2 regions of the Paenibacillus sp. 276b genome follow, and region 2 is predicted to be linked to the other one. Evidence: riboswitches for the same ligand, from Rfam matches in the RefSeq annotation. Region 2 holds a riboswitch; the other holds the start of a gene.
The links. A riboswitch is a leader RNA that binds a small molecule or an ion and turns the genes downstream of it on or off. The one in region 2 is predicted to bind thiamine pyrophosphate.
Positions count from the first base shown of each region.

Region 1: another riboswitch for thiamine pyrophosphate. It lies ahead of BLV50_RS22735 (ABC transporter substrate-binding protein); the one in region 2 lies ahead of BLV50_RS10920 (ABC transporter ATP-binding protein).

Region 1 is NZ_FNRR01000005.1:111,547-118,892, forward strand. It holds gene BLV50_RS22705 (TetR family transcriptional regulator) at 1-132, shown strand, start outside; gene nfsA (oxygen-insensitive NADPH nitroreductase) at 116-859, shown strand; gene BLV50_RS22715 (TatD family hydrolase) at 968-1,774, opposite strand; gene BLV50_RS22720 (ABC transporter ATP-binding protein) at 1,870-2,766, opposite strand; gene BLV50_RS22725 (ABC transporter permease) at 2,810-3,568, opposite strand; gene BLV50_RS22730 (thiamine-binding protein) at 3,568-3,858, opposite strand; gene BLV50_RS22735 (ABC transporter substrate-binding protein) at 4,082-5,122, opposite strand; TPP riboswitch at 5,344-5,456, opposite strand; gene BLV50_RS22740 (NAD-dependent epimerase/dehydratase family protein) at 5,602-6,357, opposite strand; gene BLV50_RS22745 (VOC family protein) at 6,375-6,761, opposite strand; gene BLV50_RS22750 (DUF2798 domain-containing protein) at 6,948-7,346, shown strand, end outside.
Region 2 is NZ_FNRR01000002.1:6,171-13,516, forward strand. It holds gene thiM (hydroxyethylthiazole kinase) at 1-36, opposite strand, end outside; gene BLV50_RS10910 (ABC transporter substrate-binding protein) at 294-1,361, opposite strand; gene BLV50_RS10915 (ABC transporter permease) at 1,409-2,221, opposite strand; gene BLV50_RS10920 (ABC transporter ATP-binding protein) at 2,208-2,975, opposite strand; TPP riboswitch at 3,150-3,252, opposite strand; gene hisC (histidinol-phosphate transaminase) at 3,361-4,482, opposite strand; gene BLV50_RS10930 (ATP-binding cassette domain-containing protein) at 4,507-5,283, opposite strand; gene BLV50_RS10935 (ABC transporter permease subunit) at 5,307-6,092, opposite strand; gene BLV50_RS10940 (ABC transporter substrate-binding protein) at 6,120-7,175, opposite strand; gene BLV50_RS10945 (iron-containing alcohol dehydrogenase family protein) at 7,172-7,346, opposite strand, start outside.

The DNA of each region.
Region 1 (7,346 bases), on a different contig from region 2:
GCGCACAAACGGGCTAAGAATTCGCGGTTTAGCTTTGACTATCAGGATATGAACACAGATGAACTGGCTGAGCAAACCATTGAATTCGTACTACGAGGATTGGGAGTGAATAGCAATGAACGAAACCATTGAATTGATGATGAAACACCGCTCTGTGCGGAAATTCAAGCCAGACCCGGTAAGTGAGGAGCAGCTGGCAGCAATCGTGGCGGCCGGGCAGATGGCTTCCTCTTCAAGTAGTGTGCAGGCCTATACTATAATTGCTGTTACCGAACAGGAGCAGAAGGCCAAATTGGCTGAATTGGCAGGCAATCAGTCTTACGTCAATGAATGCCCTGTGTTTCTCGTATGGTGTGCTGACCTTTATCGCCTGAGTGATGCTGCCAAGCGTCATTTGCCTGAAAAGGAATCCTATGAGGACTCCACTGAAAACTTTATGGTGGCCACCATTGATGTTGCACTCGCATCGCAAAATGCTGCGCTTGCAGCAGAGTCACTAGGTTTCGGAATTGTATATATTGGCGGGCTGCGCAACCGTATTGAGGAAGTGAGCGAAGTATTGGGTTTGCCCGACGGCGTCTATCCAGTATATGGAATGTGCATTGGTGTTGCTGATCAGGATACGGGTATTCGTCCGCGTCTACCACTGGATGCTGTCCTGCACCATGGCCGCTATAACGCCGAGCAGACTCTCAAAGGCGTCGAGAGCTATGACGAAACGACTGCTGCATACATGAAGGAGCGCACTCAAGGGGAACGTTCTACATCGTGGTCCGAAATGATGGCGAAACGCCTCACAGAACCGGTACGTCTACAGATGAAGCCATTCCTCGAAGGCAAAGGATTCTTGAAACGTTAAGTGTAAATTCAAAAGAAGTCAGTTCGGCAGATGCCGACTGACTTCTTTTTTTGCATACTATATCTATTTAGTTGAGGAACCAGCACAAGAATGGATGCCAATTCGGACCTAAGGAAGACCGTAGAAGCGTTTCGTATTCTGATAAAAGAGACGCGCAGCCCGCTCCGTTCCCATACCGGTCACTTCACTCCACGCTTGAATGACCTGTCTGGTCATGGCAGGGTGCGTCATTCTTCCCTGGAAAGGTCCCTCGAAAGGCCAAGGTCCATCAGTCTCTGCCATAACCTGCTCGGAAGGATACTGGCGAGCTAATTCGCGAATTTCCTCTTCGTATATGATATCAGGTGTAAATGAGACGAAGTATCCGTTGTCAGCCATTCGCTGGACGGTCCCCTTGGAACCTTTGAACCAGTGAAAATGTGCCCGGCGATGTTGATATTGCTCCAGCAGGTCACAGGCGATATCGGCATCCTCGTATACAGCGTGCAGCACAATCGGTTTACCGTGCCGTTTCGCTAGCTGGATAAATCGCTCCAACAGATCGATATAGCCGCTCTGATCAAAGTACTGTCCTGCCTGTTCGGCTTCCTGTCGGTTGTAATAAGGCAATCCAACTTCCCCAATCGCTGTGGCTTGTCCCATATGCTTTTCGATCCATTTGATAAATAGATCCTGCTCTGCCAGGGACGGCAGGGGCTGCTCGGGATGGAACCCAAAGGCCGGATATACGGTACGAGGGTATTGGGAAGCTACTTCTAGGTTACTCTGGGCAGAAGCCAGATTCATGGAAACGGCGATGACAGCCTCAACCTGCTGGGATGGGAAGGAATGCAGCATCTCACGTTGTTCTTCAGGTGTATATTTGTCCAGGTGAAGATGGGCATCGATCAAGGGTGCAAAAGCGGTTGATTGCATGGATTGACCCCTCCTTTTTGTCTTTTACCAATGATACGCAGGATAGTTTGTCTTGGATCACCCATTTTAGGGAAAAAATAACTCAAAAACCCGCACTATTTAGATAGGCGGGTTTTCTGCTGTTCTTCTCTCATCCACTGGGAAATCTGCCGTTTCCGTTCAAGAAAAGCAGATTCCTCCGTGATCGCTTCGCGACGTGGACGATCAAAGGGAACATCGACCTCGTGAAGTACAGCCGCAGGCCGATTTGATAAAACATAGATACGGTCCGCAAGCAATAATGCTTCCTCGATATTATGCGTAATGAACAGCACCGAGCGGCGGTTCTGTTCCCAGATATCGAGCAGCCAGCGCTGCATGTCGCTACGGGTCAGTGCATCCAGCGCACTAAAAGGCTCGTCTAGCAGCATCAGCTCCTGCGGACTGAGCAGGGCGCGCAGAAAGGCAACCCGCTGCTGCATGCCGCCCGATAACATATGCGGATAGGCTTGTTCGAACCCAGCCAGTCCGACACTGCTCAGCCACTTCCGGGCATCTGCAAGCGCCTCTGCTCGGGGTGGTGCATCCGCAGACACTTCACCTGCAAGCAGCACATTGTCCTCAATGGTACGCCATGGGAAGAGGGCAGGCTGCTGCGGCATATAGCTAATCTTGCCGCGTTGTCCGGTGACATCCTGACCATTCATCAGGATTTGGCCCTCCTGAGGTTTCAGCAGACCGCCGATGATGTGAAACAGGGTGCTTTTGCCACAGCCGGAAGGGCCCACGATGGCTACGAATTCTCCTTGTTCCACGGTCAGGGACAGACCATCCAGAACGGGCAATGTGCTGCGTCGCTCTCGGAACGAAGCATTCACGTTTAATACTTCCAACGCTGGTGATGAATGATGTGCAGGTAAGGCCACGGTTCCATACTCAGGACTTCCGCTACTCGTTGGAGTGGTTTTACCTTCATCCGGCGCAGCTACCCGCTCGTTGTGTTCGGGTGTCATCTTGTCATCACTTCCTAACCTTTATATGGTGCATATTTCAAAGTTATCGCTTTTGTGGACGCCAGCGTACGAGCAGCTTCTCCAGTAGCGCAATGAGCAGGAAGAGCAGCAGACTCAATGCCACAATAATCATGATTGCCACGAAAAGACGATCCGTCCGATAGGCTGATTTTTGCAGCATCATATAATAGCCGATGCCCTTATCTGCACCGATCCATTCGGCGATAATCGCACCCATGACGCTGTACGTAGCGGCAATTTTAATCCCCGAGAACACCGAGGGCAATGCATGTGGAAGTTCGAGCTTCCAGAAAATTTGGCCGCGTTTTGCACCAGCCATGCGCATATAGTTCATCATCGCCGCATCGGTGCGGGTCAACCCGTCCATGGCAGCTACAGCCACCGGGAAGAAGCAGACCAGGATGATGGTAATCAGTTTGGGCAGCAGCCCAAATCCGAACCAGATCAGCAAGAGCGGAGCAAGCGCAATGGTCGGTATATTTTGACTAAGAATAAGTAATGGATAGAGTGCAGATTTCAAAAATGGAATCAGATGCAGCACCATCGCAATCAGTAATCCCACAAGTGTACCTGCTGCAAACCCAATCAATGTCAGCTGGATTGTTGCCCATGCATGCATACCAAGTCGCTCGGCCTGGGATGCTGCTTCATGGGCGATGTCCGAAGGCGCAGGCAGCATCCATTTCTCAATATGGAACAGGGAGACGGCTCCCTGCCATATCGCTATAAAGAGAATAACCGCCACAAAGGGCGGCCATACGCTTTTCCAATAGGCATGCATTAGCGATATTTCTCCGTCAGGGTGTCCATGCTGAAGCCACTTGGGCTATGGGCGATTTTGATCTGTGAGATGATGCTAGGGCTGCCAGCTTCCACGAGAACTTCGTGCATTTTGCGGACAACCTCCAGCAGTTCCTCTAGTTCTCCCTCCATCGTGGTATCGAGTGGATTAACCTGATATTTCAAGCCAGACTGCTGAATGACTTCAATCGCACGATCAACATAAGGATAGGAATTTTCGCCATTTGGCGTTTTGGGAATGACTTGAATGCTAAGTAGTGTGCTTGCCATGAGAGATCACTTTTCCTTTCGAAATATATAAAATGAACTAATGACTGTTACACTTGCCACTTCGATGACAGAATAACCTTCCAATCGCTGTTATCCCCAGATTTTTTTGATTCCCTTCTCCAAAGGGAAAATCCGGTGATAAAGGCGAACGCTTCGCTTTTTCACGTTATTTCTGTCCTCTTCGTCATCGTGTAAATACTAAGTTCGTTTTATATGGATAATTTTATTGGGGTAAGAACTCGTTTGTATATGCTTTGGATACATCTACCTGCTTATCGAGCAGTTTTTTGCTAAACATCCAATCCGTGTAGTTCTGCCATACTTCCTGCTTTTGCTCACCCCAGCGTGGTGCGTCATCCTGATATTTTGGACTCAGCCACTTCTGGCTTGCGAGTACAAGATCCTTATCCAGATCCGGTACGGCCTTGATCAGAATGTTGGCAGCGTCTTCGGGATGTTCAATCGCATATTGATATCCTTCGGAAGTCGCTTTCAAGAACGCTTTAACCAACTCGGGATCGTCCTGAATCGTCTTTTCATTGGTAACGAGTACAGGTGTGTAGTAGTCCAGTGCATCGGAATAATCTTTCACATATAACATGTCGATCGGTTCGCCGCGCAGTTCGGCTTCAATGCCCGTCCATGCGTAGAAAATCCAGGCAAAGTCGATATCGCGTTTCACAGCGGTGAAGAAGTCTGCATCGCCCATGCTAATATTTTTTACTTTGGATACATCGGCGCCTTCGCCTTCCATAATGGATTGCATCACAGCTTCTTCCACCGGGGAGCCCCAGCCACCATAGGTTTTACCTTCAAAATCTTTGGGGGATTTGATGTTCCGGTCCACCGGAGCGGCAAATCCGGACGTGTTATGCTGAATGACTGCAGCGATGGACACGAGCGGTACGCCCTGTGTGCGGGCCTGGGTTACACTCTCCTGATAACTTACGCCAAAAGGCACTTCGTTCGAAGCTACCATCGTATCCGCGCCTCCGGCACCTGGCTGTACAATCTCGACATTTAAGCCTTCGGCTTTGTAAAAACCTTGATCTACAGCCGCATACAGGCCGGTATGATTCGTATTTGGTGTCCAGTCCAGCACCACTTTAATGTCCTTGAGGGCTGCGTTGTCACCTTCATTGCTGTTTTCGGTGTTGCTGCTGCCATTTTCTCCTGAAGGTGCAGCTTCTTTGCCGCCACATGCGGCCACAGCCACAAGTAGTACGCACAAGAGCATTAGGCCCATCATTTTACGCCATCTCATCTTCATTTCTCTCCTTCATGTTGTCCGGCCAGTGGCGCGGGGTACTCCTTGGCTTCATATCCAAGCTTCTTGCATAAATCGACAGATTTATACCAGCTATGATCCGGATGACGTCACTTTTTTTAGCTCTCTGGCTATATAAAAGAACATTAAAAAAGCGCCCCGTTAATCCGGGACGCGTGCAGGCGTTAGAGATGTGGCACTCAGCAAAGAGGCTGGGCCAATTCGATATACTCCGATTCCTACGCTGGCATGATCCAGATCAGGTCTAAGGGTCAGTATCTTGGTGGGATACACTCTCAGCCGGCCTATTCCGACTCCCCTGGGAAACTATGAAGTTACGGGCATTACTAGGTGTAATTATAGGCCAGAGGCCCACGCATGTCCAGTCAGGAACTGGATAGGGGCACGTATGAATGAATCAAAGAGGCCATTATACATGCGTATAACGACCTCTCTAGATGTGTGATTTTCAACAATTATCGTGGCGAATCATATAAGGAAATCTGACTGAGTGCAAAAGCATCGGATTTCGGGTCATAGCCTACCTGTTTCTGAGTGGTTTCCAGATTCAATCGTTTAAACCGATTATTCGAGATCCCATGCAGTATGGTGAAGGGCTCCAGATCTGTAGTTGTAATTGCTTTGAACATCAAATCACACAAGTCAGCCGGACTAATATACGCGCTCATATCCCTTGCCTCCAGCGCGGGTCCATCCGGTTGGAAATCATCATATGCACCTATACGTATTGCTACACTTTGTAAACCTTCGGTATATGCAAAATAGGAAGCGAGCGATTCACCAAAACATTTGCTAACTCCGTACAAATTCCGTGGGCGTGTCGGCATGTCCGGATAGACTTGAGCATCAATGGGATACCCCTCGATCGTCTGTGCACTGCTTGCCAGAATGACTCTCCGCACACCTTGGTCCTTAGCTGCACGGAATACATTAAATGTACCTTTGATATTGATGTCCAACAACGATTCATAGAATCCGGCATGCGGGGAAGGATCTCCCGCCAGATGTACAACCACATCCATGCCTTCGCAAGCGTGCTGACAGGCTTCGGGATCTGTCACATCAAGTGTCATGATCTCATGGCTTGTCCCTTGATACGTATGCAGTCTGTCGATATTCAAATCCGTTAGTCGCAGGTGAAATGCTTCTGACAAGTGTTGGGACAAGTCACGTCCAATTTTTCCGGCTGCGCCGGTAATTAAAATGTTCATTAAATCAGCTCCAATTCTTAGCGCTGGAAGAACTCGATCCATTCCTTCTCGGGTCCATAGATGAAGAAATAACGGTAACCGTTAGGCAGTGTAATCATCTCTCCATCAATAAACTCGGCCTCAGTTGCCTTAATGCGGTTGTACTCAGACTCAAGGTCATCGACATGGATAGCAAAATGATGCACCGTACCTTCGGAAGGCAGCTTGTCGCTGTATCCCTGAATCAACTCAATCTCAGTCTCATCGCTTCCGTTGAAGCCGAGAAAGGCGAGCTGAATGACACCGTTGGTGTGGGTTACCCGATCTTTCAATTCAAGACCAACAATCTCCGTATAGAAACGCAGCGTGGTCTCTAGATCACGAACGGCAATGCCGACGTGGTCAATGCGCTTTTGAAAACTCATAATCCAAATCCTCCTTATATGCATTGAATCTTTTCTACCATTTTAAGGGATATCATAGGGCTGTACTACGAGGTTGTCAAATAGGATTTTAATTTGGAAAAATTATAATTGTTCACAGAATGTTCACTTATGAGGAGGGGTTCGTCATCTCTATAATTACGAAGGTAAACAGAGAGGATGAGAGAATTGCCAACAACGAAGAAAGAACAGATTATTTTTGGAATGATGATGTGCACAGGAATGGTCATCGTCATGATGGCCTTCAATTTATGGCACAATGGGTTATTGAGCAAGATGTCCGCGCTTGAAATATTGCTTCAGTTCATATTGTGCTTTGTCATTGCATTTCTGGTGGAGTCCTTTATTGTCGGACCTGTAGCGCGAAAAATTGCATTTTCCTTACCTTTTGACAAGTCCAACAAAATCCTGGGCGTGCTGGCTATGTCATTTTTCATGGTCATTGGAATGGTTCTGATCATGTCCTTGTACGGAATGATTTCCGCTTATCTTGCGAATCAGTTAAATGGAGCATCCGTACTAAGTACGTATCTTCATACGATTGCTCGTAATTTCAGCCTGGCGCTT
Region 2 (7,346 bases):
CGGATTTTGCGTACGAACACGTTCCAGATAAGACATATAAGTTCCTCCTTATAAATAAGCAATTTGATCAATAAAAGTGTCAGGGCAGGGTGGGCCATTAAATCATGGGAACTAAACGCTATTCTCGGATAGCTGGAAAGTCCATATAGAAAGCTTAATTAAAGAGTCCTTATCCTCGATAAAGATTCTAATCGTACAGTTATTGAATTCCGTAACTACTCATGTTATCGACATCTGATAATGAATTTACAACTTTCAAATTTCCCTTGATCTCGTCCAGTAATCGATTTTACTTACTCACCCTGCAAGTTGATAAAAGCATCCTCAGCCTTTACGGAATCCGGAATCAGTTCACTTTGAACCAACCATGCACGTACATTTTCCCAAGAAGAGGCGTCCTGCCTGCCAAACGGCTGACCTTCTTCATTCATCAGTGGCAGTAAAATATTTAGACTTTTGGTTTCGATCTCCGGGTCAAGTGGAGACGTTTCGTTCTCATGTGCGAGCAGAATGTTCAGCGCGTCCTCGGGGTGCTCTGTTACATATTTCTGTCCTTCCTGCATCGCTTTGATGAAGCGGGTAAGCTGATCTTTCTTCGCTTCAATGCCCGCATCACTTGCAGTGAGGACCAGTTCATAATAATCAGGTACGCCGTAATCGACGGGATTGATCGCTTTCATGGCATGGCCTTCCTTTTCCAGAATCAATTGTTCATGGTTAATAAAACCACCCATAATGGCATCTGCCTGCCCGGAAGCCAGGGAAGGGATCAGGTCAAATCCCACATCCACCAGATTCATCTTGTCGGGATTACCGCCATCCTGGCTGATCATGGTACGCACCATTGCTTCATACAAAGGGATTGAGGAATAGCCGACCGTCCTCCCTTCAAGATCTTTTGGCGATTTCACTTTACCGTTGGCTTCAGTCAACAGATGCACGAGCGGATGGCGAACGACGGCTGCAATCGAACGTACAAGAATGTTCTCCCCACGCGCGAGCAAAATTTGCGGCTGGTAGCTTAGTGCAAGATCGATTTTCCCGGCGGCAACAAGTTTGAGTGCATCATTCGTATCGGCAGGCATCTGGATATCGACATCCAGACCTTGATCCGCGAAGTAACCATTCTCCTGAGCAACATAGATGAAGGAATGCACTGCATTAGGATACCAATCGAGCATGATGGACAGCTTGTCTTTGGATGCCGATGACCTCTCGGCCGCAGATGATTCTGTATCTTTTGCATTGGAAGTTGAATCTGTAGCAGGTGTGTTGGTACCCGTATTTCCGCATCCGCTGATAATCAGTAACATAGATATGAGCAGAATGGGGAGTAGGGAGTAGATATGTTTTTTCTTCATAGCTTCAAATTCCTCATTTCCGTTTATCTGTTTTTGAAATCCGAAAGTTATCCAGTTTTTCTTCTACCTGCATGACGTGGTGTACTGAATCTTCTCTCCATCCATGCAATGAGTACAAACAGGGCGATACCGAGCAGGGATAACAGCACAATGGCGGCGAACATGGCATCCGTGTTCATATTGCTCGACATTCTGCGGCTGAAGTAACCGAGACCCTTGCTTCCACCGAGCCATTCACCGATCGTTGCACCGACCACACAATACACCACAGACATTTTCAGTCCCGAAAAGAAGGAGGGAAGGGCAAGTGGAATCTGGAGTTTGCGAAAAATATCCCACTTGCTGGCCCCCATCGTCAGCAGCAGTTCACGCTGCTCCGGATCACCCTGGCGCAGGCCATCGTAGGTGCTTACTACAATCGGGAAAAATGCGATCAGGAACACCACCGCGACTTTACTCCACAAGGTGTAGCCAAACCATAGGATGAAGACGGGGGACAAGGCAATCAGCGGGATCGTCTGACTGATCACGATGAAGGGATATAACGCTTTTTCAATCGACCGATTCATATACATACCTGTTGCAAGTGCAATTCCGGCACCAATGGACAAGCCAAAACCAACGACAACTTCCATCAAGGTAGCGGGCAGATGTGTAGCCAGCAAGAGGCGGCGATGTTCATAAAGCGTACGGGCAATCGCCGTCGGGGCTGGAATGATGAAGGAAGGCACCCATCCCATACGCACAATCCACTCCCAAATGACAAGCAGCAAGATCATGAGCAAAAGAAACAGACCATAACGGGCAAGCCAACCTCTTACGCTATGCTTCATGCTGTCTCTCAAGTTACCGTCTTGCATGCAATTGTTCCTCCAGTTGTCGTCTCATCTGAACGAGAGCCGGTTCGTAGACCATGTCCGAATGTCTTGGACGTGCTAAAGGTACCGACAGATCCTGCAGCTGTTGACCTTGGCCCACCGGAGTTAACAGGATAATCCGATCACTGAGCAGCAGGGCTTCTTCAATGTCATGTGTGATGAACAACACGGTTTTGCCCAGGCCTTCCCATAGCTCCAGCAGCCAGCGATGCATCTCCCGTTTGGTCAGGGCATCGAGTGCGCCGAATGGTTCATCCAGCAGCATAAGTCGGCCACCTGTCAGCAAAGTACGAAGCAGCGCGACACGCTGGCGCATGCCACCTGAAAGCTCGTCCGGGTAAGCATGCGCGTGGCCGGATAAGCCAAATCTGTCGAGGCCAGCCAGGATATCTGCTCGAATCCTTATCTTATCCTGCCGACCTGCAGCCAGTTCAGAGGGAAGCATGCAATTCCCCATGATCGTTCTCCAGGATAATAGGAGGTCCTTTTGCGGCATGTAGGCCACCTGCCCCAGTCGCTTTCCTTCTTGAACCCAAGGAATTTCAATGGTTCCGTGTGTTGGCTCAAGCAGGCCTGCCAGCAGCTTGAAAAGGGTACTTTTACCGGAGCCGCTGGAACCGATGAGCGAGACAAATTCGCCTTTGGCTACAGTCATCGACACATTGGAAAGCACGGGGGAATCCCTTTTTCCCGGGAAAGCGTAGCTCATGTTGTGAATGGTTATATCGTTATCCATCTCGTTCCGTCCCCCTTGTATTCATAATTCAACTTCAAACCGCGGGATCTTTAATTACACCTTCTGATCTGCTCGAAGAACGCGAAAAAGACCCACCCATTTCCGGAGAAATGAGTGGGTCTGTAAGTTCAATTCACATTAAATTCCATCATCAACATGAAAAAATCCGCTTACTGAGAGGCCACTCCACTTCCCTCCGCTGGTATGATCCAGATCAGGTTCAAAGGGTCCGAATCGTTCGATTCGTCTCAGCCGCAAGGCTCCCCTAGTGCAATGTTTAAGATATGCAGTTGTGTGTTCAGCATATATCACATGCAAGTGGAATGTAAAGAGGGCGGCTTAAAAGAAGTGTGCGTGATGTGAGTTAGGAAAGTAACCTAGGATTCTAATCGTTTGAATGTAACAGTGAATCAAGCTCACCGATCAGCCGGGCAATCTGCTCAGGTGTGCCAATCGTAATCCGAAGCCAGGTAGGCATACCGAATTCGGCACCGCCGCGAACAGAGATGCCTCTGTTCAACAATTCTTGGGTAATCGGGCCACTATCCTGCAACAGATCCACCATGATGAAATTTGTTTCGGAAGGGATGTAGGGTAAGTTCCACTGCTCAAAGGACTGCATTAACGTTTCCCGTCCCTGACGATTGTAGTGCAGGCAGTGAGAAACAAACTCATGATCATCCAGGCTGGCCGAAGCAGCGGCTTGGGATGTGGCTGTCAGACTGATGGGCAGCTTGACCCGGTTAATGCCTTCAATAATGCTTTCATTCCCGATGCCATATCCAATTCGCAGGCCAGCTAGTCCATATATTTTGGAGAAGGTCCGCAAAATAATCAGATTATTATACTGTTCCAGCAGCTTAACCGTATCAGGGTAATCTTCACTTTCCGCGAATTCATAATATGCTTCATCCAGGACAACCACGACGTGGGAGGGAACATGTTCGAGTAGATCAAGCAGGGCATTTGTCGTGAAAATGGTTCCGGTCGGATTATTCGGATTGCACAGCCAGATGATTCGGGTAGAAGTAGTAATCCGTTGCCGGAATTGCTCCAGGTCCAGTGAGTGGTTGACCAAAGGCACTTCATGAATAACCCCGCCTGCCAGCAGCGTAGCGCCCTTATACCAGTTAAAGGAGGGCACCGGAATGAGTGATTCCTCCCCGGGATTAAGATAAGCTTGGGCGGTAAGGGTTAGCAGCTCGAAAGATCCACTGCCAAATACCAGTTGGGAAGTACGCACCCCCAGACGTTCCGCAAGTTTGTCACGCAGCAGTTGGCTGGAACCGTCGGGGTATTGAGCCAAAAGATCGGAACTCAGCGATCTGACCGCTTCCGCAGCCAGGGGAGAGGAACCAAACGGATTCTCGTTCGCTGCAAGTCGATCCACACTTTCCAGTCCCAACTCCCGCCGGATCTGTTCCATGGATTTGGCAGGCGTATAAGCCGGAATTTGAGTTAAAAGGTCTTTAACAGGTGGAGAGGGAACGGGTGAAAGGGATTGCATAATCATGCCTTCTTTCCAGTGGAATTAGATCGAGAATGATATCTGTTTCTGAGCAATCTGCTGTGGTGTCTCTTGTGGAGGAGTCAACAAACGATTCAGAATCAGGTTTTCAAAATGAGCAAACCCGCTGTCCCGAACGCGTGGCCGCTCCAGCGTAATTCGAGTATCCATCGTTATATGACCATCCTCGATTAACAGCACTCTGTCTGCCAGCGCAACCGCCTCACTGACATCATGAGTGACCAGAATGACAGTCAGATCTTCTTCTACCCACAAGCGTTCGATTAATTGCTGCATCTCAATTCGTGTCAATGCATCCAATGCACCCAGCGGTTCATCCAGCAGCAGTAAGCGTGGATGACTTGCGAGTGCCCGTGCCAAGGCGACACGTTGTTTTTGTCCGCCAGATAATACCCCCGGCCAATCACCTTCACGCTCTCCGAGTCCTACATTGCGAAGCGACTGGCGTGCATCTTCCTTGTTCTTGTCGGGGATGCCCAGTCGTACATTGTCGAGCACGGATTTCCAAGGTAGCAGCCGGGCTTCCTGAAACAGAAACCGTGTCTCGGGTGCTGTACTGCCAAGCTTTCTGTTGCCCAGCATAATGCTCCCGGAAGAGGGGGGTTCCAGCCCGGCGATCAGACGCAGCAAAGTACTTTTGCCACAGCCGCTTCGTCCAACGATGGCTACAAATTCCCCTTGTCTTACATTGACGTTGATGTTGGATAGAATCGTCCGCTGATCATACGATTTCTGAACCCCATCTACTTGAAGAAAAGGACTGATCTGACTTGTGCTCATGGATCAATACACACTCCTTTGCTTTACTTGCGGGATAGGGCCGGGTTCCAGCGCAGCCAGCGCCGTTCCAGCCATTTAGCGATGGTATCGGACAGCTTGCCCAGCAGGGCATATAGCAGAATGCTTAAGACGATTACGTCCATCTGCATGAATTCCCGCGCGTTCATCGCCATGTATCCAATCCCCGCATCCGCCGCAACCGTCTCGGCTACGATAAGTGTCAGCCACATAATGCCAAGTGCATAACGAATGCCCACCAGAATGGAAGGCAGTGCACCAGGCAGGATAATGTCCTTATAAAGGGACCAACGGCTGAGGCCATATACTTTGCCCATTTCAATCAGACCGGGATCGACTGATCGTATGCCGTGAAACGTATTCAGATATACCGGAAAGAATACACCCAGGGAAACGAGGAATAATTTTGCTTCTTCACCGATCCCGAACCACACAATAACGAGGGGGATCAAGGACAGATGCGGAATGTTGCGGATCATCTGCACCGAGGAGTCGGCGATCTTTTCCGCAAGGGAGGAGATGCCGTTCAGCACACCCAGCAGGAAACCGAGACCCCCACCAATGAGGAATCCTCCCAAAGCTCGTCTGGCGCTAATACTGATATTGTTCAGTAGTTCACCGTTACGAAGCAGACGAATGAAGGCCTCCAGTACCTGAGCGGGCCGGGGCAAAATATTGGCTGCAACAACTCCAGATGCAGTCAGCCATTGCCACAGAGCCAGAATGAGTAGTGGTACAACAAAAGGAATGAACTGGTTAAACCATGCCCGGTTAAAGGTTTTGGACCGCACGTTATGCCTACCTCCTTGCTTCCTTCGTTATTGGCTACCTGGAGCTGGAAGTTGATCTTGAAGTGCATCACTCCAGAATGTGCTCACATCGACTGCCTGCTCAAAAATTCCCGCTTGCTGAAACGTATCCGCTACGTCCTGTTCAGACTTGATGGCCTCGTCAGAAATGGCAACAATACGTGATGGGCGTTGTGCTTCTCCATCCGTGTAGGTTTTAAGGGCTTGATCCACGGGCTGGTGGGTGTTGTCTGCTGTAATTTGAGCCCACGCATCCTTATTGGCACGAGCCCAATCATTGAATTTGTTGATTCGCTCCAGATAATCGGCAAGGGCCTCTTTCTGTTCCGCATTTGCAATAGCCTGATCGGAGGCGGCTACAAGGAAGCTGCCTGACAGGATATCTTTGGCGCTGGCGAGCGTTGTTGCTTCATTCTGATGTGCGGAGATGATGGCATTGCCGTAACTGGCAAGTGCATCCACTTTCCCGCTTATCAGGGCGCTGAGTCCATCGGCTGTTGAAAGTTCGACCGGACTGATGTCACTCCAGGTTAATCCGGCTTCTTCCAGCATTTTGAGCAGGAAATAGTGGGCCGTTGTATTTTTTACGAAAGCAACTTTCTTGCCTTTCAGGTCAGCAACCGATTTGATCGATGAACCTTTGGGAACAACGACCTCCTGATTTAAGGTGCTGCCTTGTTGTACCGCAATAATCTTAAAGCTTCCACCATTGGCAGCTTGAGATGCAAAAATGGGCGGAATTTCACTGGTCACACCAAAGTCCAATTGGTTTGCAGCCATCGCTTCAAGGATCAGGTTACCTCCCTGAAATACGTTATAAGTGACTTTATAGGGGGTTTCATCGAGTCCGGCGGCTTTTAGCCCCAATTCGAGATTGCCCCATCCGGTCTGACCAACACGAATGGTAACGTCTTTATTCGAAGCAGCTGATGCCGCTGTCGGTGTTGTGCCTGTACCCGCGGCCTGATTGTCAGTTCCGGCAGAGCAGCCGGAGATCAGCATCAACAGAAGCGCGCTCAGAAAGGCAGTTAAGGGAAGAGTGTAATGGCGGTTTGGACGGATCATAGGGAGGAAACCTCCTTGGTGTATGTACTGCTTTCACTGGACTGACTGGATTCTATGAATGTTTGGCCGATACGGTCTGCCTGAAGAATGGCTTCGGTTACCTGCGCCGTACTAACTCCGAAGGAGAGATGCGCCGCACTGCCTTCCCGCAGCTGTAGTCCTGCTGCAATG